DNA from 4 places in the Streptosporangium sp. OZ121 genome. Region 1 is predicted to be linked to each of the others. Evidence: riboswitches for the same ligand, from Rfam matches in the RefSeq annotation. Region 1 holds a riboswitch; each other region holds the start of a gene.
What was found. Region 1 has a riboswitch for cyclic di-AMP ahead of ACTOQ1_RS30165 (NlpC/P60 family protein). Riboswitches for the same ligand answer to the same signal wherever they lie in the genome.

Region 1 (2,174 bases):
ACGGTGTGCGATCGCGGTCGGGATCATCCTGTGGATACGGCGGCTGTCCGGTGCTCACCGCGTCACCTCACTTAGACTGCGCATGTGGCAAATGTCAGACGCACATGCATGCTGCTGCACAAGGTATCGACATAGGTATCAACAGTCACCTTTCCGATCAGTCAGCTCCAAAGTCACCAGAGTCGGGCTCACGTGTCAGGTGCAGCAGCATCCGGGTGTTTCCCAAGGTGTTGGGCTTGACGTGTTCCAGATCGAGGAACTCCGCCACACCCTCGTCATAGGAGGCGAGAAGTTCGGCGTAGACCTCCGGGGCGACGGGCGTGCCCTGGATTTCCCGGAATCCGTGCCGGCCGAAGAAGTCGACCTCGAAGGTCAGGCAGAAGACCCGGCGCAGGCCCAGCTCGGCGGCCGTGCGAATGAGCGCGGAGACGATCCGGTGGCCGATTCCCATCCCCCTGCGGGCCGGATCGACGGCGACGGTGCGGATCTCGGCCAGATCCTCCCAGAGGACATGGAGTGCCCCGCAGCCGATCACCTCCCCTTCCCCGTCGGTGGCGACCCAGAACTCCTGGACGTCCTCGTACAGGGTGACGGTGGCCTTCTCCAGCAGGCGCGGGCCGACACCGCCGTAGGTGTCGACGAGCCGCCTGATGGCCCGCACGTCCGGGGTGCGGGCGCGGCGGACCGTGACTTCGGGGACTTCGGGGACCTCGGGGCCCGCCCCCGGGCCGGGCGAACCCCGCTCCGCCCCCGCGGATTCGGCGCGCCGCTCCCCGTCGCCGGAGGCGCGAATGGCCGGCACGGGAGAATGCTCAGCAAGCTGCTCCATGACCGTTCAGCGTACGTCCTCACGGGTCTTCAATTACGGCTCATCCTTAACTCGCAGCTCACAGACCGCACATGACCCTTGGCGATCGCATTACCACTCTCGGTGTGCGGCACCTCTCGTGTGCCACAACTCACCTTTGGCACGGTCCCGGACCTGGGAAGACCTCGGCCACACCCGTCGCACGGGAAGCAAAGGCAGCGTAATGGCCATGTTGATCATTTTGAGGTGTGATCTTTTCGTGACACCTCAGTTGCGAAACCTCTACTGAATTCGCAGTTCTGGTTGAGCAGGAACCACAGGTGCACTAATCTCCGTGCTCGATGTCAGAGACGTAAAAAGCCTGACCCGCCGAATCCCTCACAGGGGAACCGGGGACCCACCACGTCCCCCGGGGTGAATCCGAGTGCCACCGGCGCACCCGGTAGGGCTGCCTCCGGCCCGAACCCGTCAGCTAACCCGGTAGGCGGCCGAGAGAGGAGCCCGTTGGTGAAGCGCACGCGCGACCGCGGAGGAAAGCACGCGGGCCACGAGACCCGCTGCCGAGAACGCGCGCCGCGAGGGCTGCGCCGTCGCATGGCGGTCGTCGGCCTGGCATTCGCCACCCTGACCCTCGGCACCCCGCTGGTGGCGGCCGCCGCGGACCCCGAGCCCAGCCTCCAGCAGCTGGCCAAGCAGGCCGAGAAGCTGCACGAGGAGATCGGCATCCTCGCGGAGCGCTACAACGGCGAGCGGGTCAAGCTCAAGCAGGCCCAGCGGGCCGCCGAGAGCGCCAAGAAGACCCTCGCGTCGAGCGAGTCCGAGCTGGCGGCCCGTCGCACCAAGGCCACCCTCCTGGCACAGAGCACCTACATGTCGGGCGGCCTGAACTCCGGGCTCGCCTTCACCCAGGCCACCGACCCCGACACCTTCCTCGACCAGGCCACCACCAACTACGCGCTCCAGCAGCAGCAGAGCGAGGAGGTCGCCCAGGTGAGCCGGGCGATCGAGGCCGCCGAGCGGGCCCAGGCCAGCGCCAAGGCCAGGACGGCGGAGGTCAAGAAGATCCTGGCGGAGATCGACGGCAACCGGACCAAGATCGAGCGGTTGGTCGACCGGGTCGAGAGCGACCTGTTCAGCGAGGTGCGCACCAGGGCCGTCAGCAACAGGGGCGCCCGGGTGAAGACGAACGTGCCCATCGTCGGCAGCGGCAAGGCCGCGGAGGCCACCCGCTGGGCGCTCACCCAGCAGCTGAAGCCGTACGTCTGGGGCGCCGAGGGGCCCAACTCCTTCGACTGCTCCGGACTGGTCATGTGGGCCTACCAGAAGGTCGGCATCAGCCTGCCGCACTACACCGGCGACCAGTGGA
Region 2 (2,174 bases), on a different contig from region 1:
GCGCCGGGAAAAACCGGATGTGCCGGGCGCGTGGGTACTGCCAGCATCGGGACATGATCAAGTCATGGATGCCCGACGAGCTCGCGTACGCCGGTCCCGAGCACCTCGACGCCGCGTTCGTCGCCGGGTTCGACCGCAAGCAGGGCAGGCCCGACCCCGGGGAGGACCTCGCCGTGCTCGCGGGGCACGGCGTGGGGGAGGCGGCGACGGTCGTGGAGTTCGGCGCGGGGACGGGGCAGTTCGCCCTCGCCGCGGCGCGGCGGTTCCGGCGGGTGGTGGCGGTGGACGTCTCCCCGGCGATGCACGACTTCCTCGGCGCCCGCGCCGCCGAGGAGGGCCTCTCCGGCCTTGAGCGCGTGCGCGCGGGCTTCCTGTCGTACGAGCACGCGGGGCCGCCCGCCGACGCGGTCTACACCCGCCACGCGCTCCACCAGCTCCCCGACTTCTGGAAGGCCGTCGCGCTCGACCGCGTCGCGCGGATCGTACGGCCCGGGGGCGTCCTGCGCCTGCGGGACCTGATCTTCGACTTCCGGCCGGCCGACACCGACGCCGTGCTCGGCCGCTGGCTCGACGGCGCGGCGGACGATCCCGCGCTGGGCTACACCCGCGACGACTACGCCGAGCATCTGCGCACCGAGTACAGCACCTTCAGGTGGCTGCTCGAACCGATGCTCGACGCCGCCGGATTCGAGATCGTCGAGGCGGATTTCCGGGAGTCGATATACGGCGCCTACACGTGCGTCAGGCGCTGAGGTCACCCGGCCGGATCGTCCGGGACCGCTCCACGGGCGGTGAGTGTGATGAAGATTACATAAATCGTGATTTGTCGGACTAGCGAGAAGGGTGTGACGAGAGTCATATCTCAATAGCATAAATAGCCATTATGCAGGGATAACAGGAAGATCAAGAGGGGTAGTAGATCTTCCAATTTGGCGAATGCTTTGCCGAAAGTTGGAGATCGGGGTAACTTCTGGCGTCGCGACGTGCAAGCCACGCCGTCGCGGCGAATGTCGGTCTTCGGGCCGGTGTCCCTATAGAAATCCAACCGGCCGCCGCGCCCCCACCCGGGGGCAGGGCTCATCGCGGCGGCCCGCCGAATCTATGCAGCCAGGAGGCATGGAACCGGGGACCCAAAAGGCCCGATACAGCGTGGCCAGGGGTGAATCGGCGCGTTTGTGCCGTAGGGCATCTTCCAAGCCCGAATCCGTCAGCTAACCCGGTAGGCATCAGTGGAAGTCCCAAGGAGAAATCCTGTCTACCACCCCGTACAACCCCCGTCTGTCGCGCCTTTTCCGCCTTTCCCTCGGCGGCATCGCCCTCACCCTGACCGCCTCAGCCGGAGCGGTCACCCTGGGGTCCACGGCGGCGCAGGCGGTGGACGGCCCCTCCGAGATACTGGTCAACAGCGTGACCGGTGTCTCCGAGAAGGCCGGGAGCACCAAGAAGACCGCCTCTCAGGCCGGGACCAGGGCCAAGGCAGAAACCAAGGCCAAGGTCAAGGTCAAGGTCAAGGTCAAGAAGAGCAGGGCGGCACTGCAGAAGGTCCGGGCCGGTAAGGCGGTCTCGGCGGCCAAGAGGCAGATCGGCGATCCGTACCGGTGGGGAGCCTCCGGTCCCGGAGCGTTCGACTGCTCGGGGCTCGTCCGGTACGCCTGGCGGAAGGCGGGCGTGTCCCTTCCCAGGATCACGCACAGCCAGTACAGGTCGATCAGGAAAAAGGTCTCGTGGAGCAACTTGCGCCCCGGTGACCTGCTGTTCTTCAGTGGAAAGGGCCATGTCGGCATGTACGTCGGCAAGGGCAGGATGGTCCACTCGCCGAGCAGCGGCAAGACGGTCCGTGTCGTGAGGCTGGCGGGCTACTACAGGTCCTCCTTCGCCGGAGCGGTACGGCCCGGGGCCTGAGCCCCGTACGGCGCCCGGCACCCGCGTGAGCACGGAGCCCAGGTATGGAACCTGAGCCCGAGCCCGCGTCGGGGCACGCGCTCGAGCACATGCCCGAGCACGGAAAAGCGGCCCCGGCCCTCCACCAGGAGGGCCGGGGCCGCTCCATGCCGGTCGAGTACCATCGGCTCGTGTCCGTCCCGAAAGGGCGCCGCGCCGTGCTCGCCGGGATGCTGGCGCTGATGAGCGCCGGTCCGTTCGCCGGGACGGGACCCCTCCTGGCCGGAGCCGCG
Region 3 (2,174 bases), on a different contig from region 1:
GCCTGGTCGTTCTGGTGGGACTGAGCGGGACCGGGCGGGACTGAGCGGGACCGGGCGGGACCGGGCGGGATTGATCGGCCGGGGACGGCCCGCGGGGCGGGCTCCCCTTGGGCGAACCTTTGCGCAAAGGAATCGGCGGGCCGGGGAGGGCTCGCGGGGCGCGCGTTCTCCCGCGTGGATCTCCCGTGGATCTCCGGGCGCGGGGCCCTGGAACGGGGCCAGGGAAGGGGTTCCGGGGCTGGACACCGAGATGGGGGAGACATCCGCGCTGGTAGGACGGGTGTTGGCCTGGCGGGGCGATCGATGAGGCTTCCTTGAAGCTTGTAGGTAGATCTTCTGGGGTTTTCATGGTGTTTGCTTTGCTTTGTCCGGTTTGGGTGGGTAGTGTCCACAGTCATCGGTAGGCGACCTGCCCTTCACAAGAGGGAGCGGCCGGCCGACGTCGAATCCCGAGGGCCCCACAGGGGCCCCGGAGCCGGGGAACCACTTTTCCGGGGTGAATCCGCCGCGACCACGCGGCGGTAGGGCAACTCCACCGCCCGAACCCGTCAGCTAACCCGGTAGACGAGATGGAGAGGAGATCCCCTCATGGATCACCGCGTTACCACGTCGGTGCAGCCCTTGTCCGTGCCGACCACCTGAACTTTTCCCCCCTTCCGCCGACATCCCCCGTTCCCCCCGGACCTTCTCGCCGCGCCTGATCGCGGCACCTTCCAGATCGTGCTCCGCGTAGCGATTGCCCGAGATTCCGGCTACGCCCCCTTTTCCGACGAGCGCGTCCCCGCCCGTGCACCCCTTCGGTGTGTCGCACGTGGCTGCCCCGTTCCCTCGCGAAAGAGCCTTTTCTCCATGCGCCCCTTCTTTGGTTTGCACAAGAACGGCCTGAGCAAGTTCACCTGGCAGAAGAACAAGCCCCGCGGAAGCCGCCTCGCAGCCGCCGCCCTGGTCGGCGCGAGCGTCCTCGCCGCCACCGGTGTCGCGGTGGCGCTGCCCGCCTCCACCTGTTTCGCCGCCACCGCCGACCCCGAGGTCGGGGTGGCGAAGGCCAGCGCCGAGTCCGTCCTCCTCCAGGGTGCGACCACGGCCTCCTACTTCTGGGACGACTCCTCCGGCCGGGCCGGTGACACCGGTCTGCCCGCCAGCGGCCGGCCGATGCAGAAGGGCATGATCGCCAGCCCGAGCTGGCCCCTGCTCACCGAGGGCTACATCATCTACAAGGGCAAGAAGGCCAAGTTCTTCGTCGGCGACCGCGGCCCCGGTTCCCCCTCGAACCAGGGCATCATGATCGACATCGACGCCAAGACCTTCGCCGACCTGACCGGTGGAACGTTCAACGCCGGCACGCTCGGCGTGGACGGCAACGGCGGGATGGGCCACATCGACATCCAGTACGTGGTCACCAAGTGGGGTAACGGTACGGGGATAAAGAACCACCCCGTCGCGTTCTCCACCGGTGCCTGGAGCCGCAGGGACACCAGCCCGGCCAAGCCCCCGACGGTCGTCTTCGCCAAGGCCCGGGAACTGGGGATAGGCGTGCAGACCCAGCTGGCGAGCGCCGCGGCGCGGCCGTGGGCCGGCAAGCCCAAGGTCATGGTCGAGCCCGCCTCCTGGCACGCCCCGGCCGGCGTGGCCGTCGCCGGTGCCCGCGCCGCCGAGATCGGCGCGGGGAAGGGCTGAGCCGGAGCCGCCGCCCTCCGGAGTCCCGCTCCACCGGAACTCCCTGGCAGGGGCCCCGCCCCGCCGGAGTCCTCCGGGAACGCTCGGAAAGGACTCCGGGAACGCTCAGAAAAGACGCAGAAAGGACTCCGGTGCGGTCCGTGCCTCCCGGGGCACGGACCGCACCGGAGGATCAGACCTCGAGCTTCTCCTCGATGCCGCGCAGGGTGTGCCGCGCGAGCGCGAGGTTGGCCCGGTTCCGGTCGAGAGCCAGGTAGAGGAACAGCCCTTTGCCGCTCCGGCCCGAGACCGGGCGGATCACGTGGTACTGCGTGCCGAGCGTGATGAGGATGTCCTCGATGCCGTCCTTGAGGCCGAGCGACTCCATGGTCCGCATCTTGGCCTTGACGACCTCGGTGTTACCCGCGGCCGCGATCTGGAGGTCGAGGTCCTTGGACCCGCCGAGCGCGCCCAGCGCCATCCCGCTGTTGTAGTCGACGACGACCGCGCCGACGGCA
Region 4 (2,174 bases), on a different contig from region 1:
CTTCGCGGGCGTCGAACCCCTCCGAGCGCGCGTTTCTTTACCCTTCGGGCGGCCAGGCCGGCCGGCGGCCTGATCGCGTCGCTCTCCCATCGCTCTGAGCTGCGGAAACCCCGTCAGGCGCGGGTCGAGGACCGCCGGATCCCGAGCGCCCTCTCCTGGCCTTCCATGGGAGAACCCCTACCATCCGAATACTTTTTACTATCGAACACATATTCGAACAGATGAGGGCACACCATCTCGGACCAGGGGGTTCACCCGCGCACCTCAGCACTCCCCGGCCGGCGGCTCGCAGGCGGGTCCGGAAACCCGGGATCGCCGCGGGGGCAGGGGATCCCGGCCTCGGTGGGGCGTTCCCCCACCCGCCGGAAGGAGGCGCGGCCGGCGCGGCCTCACCCCACCTCCCGGGCCGGGCGGCACCCCGCGACACCGACCCGATTCGGACGTATTCCCAAGTCAAGGCAATATGTCCTACTTGTAATCGTCTGTCCGTCTGGCGTACCTTCGTCCTATTCATGGCAATTGCCTAGGTCTATCCAGGTCTGTGCATTGCCGTCACATTGCCCGACCGTGTCCCACCTGGCGGAGACCTTCCGCCGTCGGTGAGCACGGCCGCCGAATCCGCGAGGTCTGCGGAACCGGGGAACCACGTTCCTGGGGTGAATCAGCGCACTCGTGCGCCGTAGGGCACTTCCCAGCCCGAACCCGTCAGCTAACCCGGTAGGCGGAATGGAAGCGAAGCAAGGAGTCGAACCCCCGTATGGCTAAGCATCGCCTCATCTCCACCCCCCGCGCGGCATGCGCCGTCCTGGGCGCCTGTGTCGCCCTGGCCACCGGCACCACCGGCGTCGCCCTGGCCGACGGCCACGGCGTCGTGAACGCACCCCCCGTCGACACCAAGGCCCAGGATTCCAAGGCCGCCAAGACCCCGCTCCAGATCGTGGCCGAGAGGCTTCCCAAGGTCTCCGCGGCGAAGGTCCTGGACATCGCCTCCAAGCAGATCGGCATCCGCGAGAACTCCCGGGGCGGCGGGACCAAGTTCCACTCCTGGTACATGTCGAGCCCTCGCGCCAAGGAGACCCTCGCCCGCGACGGCGGCAACACCGTGTACGACTACGCCAACGCCCCCTGGTGCGCGATGTTCGTCTCCTGGGTCGGCGAGATGGCCGGCATCCGCCCCACGATGGGCTGGGACGCCTACACCGTAGCCCACGCCAAGTGGTTCAAGGACAACGGGCACTGGGGCACCATCCCCACCCCCGGCGCCGTCGTCTACTTCGACTGGGCAGGCGGCAAGAGCATCGACGGCATCGACCACGTCGGCTTCGTGAAGAAGGACAACGGAGACGGCACGATCACCACGATCGAGGGCAACACCGGCAACGGCGACGTCGAACAGCGCGTCCGGCCGGTCTCCCAGGTCGTCGGCTACGGATACCCCGTCTACTCCGACTGACCCCGCGCCCGCCGCCCGCGCCCGCCGCCCCCCGGCGGCGCGGGCGTCCCGGCCCCCGCCGGTGAGCGGCTGCCCGGTCCACCCGCTCCCGGGGGCGGCGCTCGTTCGAGCGCCGCCCCCGGGAGCGTTCCGTGTCCTCGCCCGTCCCACCCCGGCGACGCTCGTCACAGCGCCCGGCCCCGCCCCGGAGACACTCGTCACAGCGCGCCTCTCCCACTTCCGGCCCGGCGGTCGCCTTCTCGAACCCCTTCCCCACGCCCGCCCCGGTGGTGACGGCACCAGCTCCCGCGGCCCTCGCCCGCGCCTGCCCTGACACTCCCTTGACAACCTTGCGCCGCCGCCACCGGGGACGCCCGCGATGCCCCCCTCCCCGCACGCACACGAAATGCCCCGACTGTATGCCCGTGAGATGGGAGCGCTCCCAATCGCCCTGATGAGGTTTTTGTCCATGTTCGACGCCGATAGTCCTGCCTAAAACGACCGGATGTAACGGTTGAGTTTCGGCATATTGACGTCCCGGTTGCCCATCGTCCACTCTTCGTGGGAGCGCTCCCAAAGCACATTGAGGAACGACCTCGTCGCGAGGACCGCGTTTGTCGGGGACCGGCCCGCGATGTCGCCTCCCAATGATTCGGGCGACCACCTGAGAGGGGTCCGTAATGTTGAACAACAAGCGGCACGGCAAGCTGGCCGCCGTCGCGGTCATGGCGGCCACCGCCCT

Region 2: it holds a riboswitch for cyclic di-AMP, as region 1 does, so the genes downstream of both, ACTOQ1_RS06880 (C40 family peptidase) here and ACTOQ1_RS30165 (NlpC/P60 family protein) in region 1, are expected to answer to the same signal.
Region 3: it holds a riboswitch for cyclic di-AMP, as region 1 does, so the genes downstream of both, ACTOQ1_RS08735 (hypothetical protein) here and ACTOQ1_RS30165 (NlpC/P60 family protein) in region 1, are expected to answer to the same signal.
Region 4: it holds a riboswitch for cyclic di-AMP, as region 1 does, so the genes downstream of both, ACTOQ1_RS13360 (CHAP domain-containing protein) here and ACTOQ1_RS30165 (NlpC/P60 family protein) in region 1, are expected to answer to the same signal.

The regions. Positions count from the first base shown of each region.
Region 1 covers NZ_JBPXMC010000021.1:90,817-92,990, forward strand. Annotated here, with positions in the region: gene ACTOQ1_RS30160 (amino-acid N-acetyltransferase) at 158-829, opposite strand; cyclic di-AMP (ydaO/yuaA leader) riboswitch at 1,166-1,310, shown strand; gene ACTOQ1_RS30165 (NlpC/P60 family protein) at 1,316-2,174, shown strand, end outside.
Region 2 covers NZ_JBPXMC010000002.1:454,030-456,203, reverse strand. Annotated here, with positions in the region: gene ACTOQ1_RS06885 (class I SAM-dependent methyltransferase) at 54-752, shown strand; cyclic di-AMP (ydaO/yuaA leader) riboswitch at 1,082-1,241, shown strand; gene ACTOQ1_RS06880 (C40 family peptidase) at 1,375-1,902, shown strand; gene ACTOQ1_RS06875 (hypothetical protein) at 1,947-2,174, shown strand, end outside.
Region 3 covers NZ_JBPXMC010000003.1:239,169-241,342, forward strand. Annotated here, with positions in the region: gene ACTOQ1_RS08730 (DUF4253 domain-containing protein) at 1-24, shown strand, start outside; cyclic di-AMP (ydaO/yuaA leader) riboswitch at 431-582, shown strand; gene ACTOQ1_RS08735 (hypothetical protein) at 850-1,677, shown strand; gene ACTOQ1_RS08740 (hypothetical protein) at 1,850-2,174, opposite strand, start outside.
Region 4 covers NZ_JBPXMC010000005.1:276,499-278,672, forward strand. Annotated here, with positions in the region: cyclic di-AMP (ydaO/yuaA leader) riboswitch at 601-739, shown strand; gene ACTOQ1_RS13360 (CHAP domain-containing protein) at 758-1,453, shown strand; gene ACTOQ1_RS13365 (ABC transporter substrate-binding protein) at 2,113-2,174, shown strand, end outside.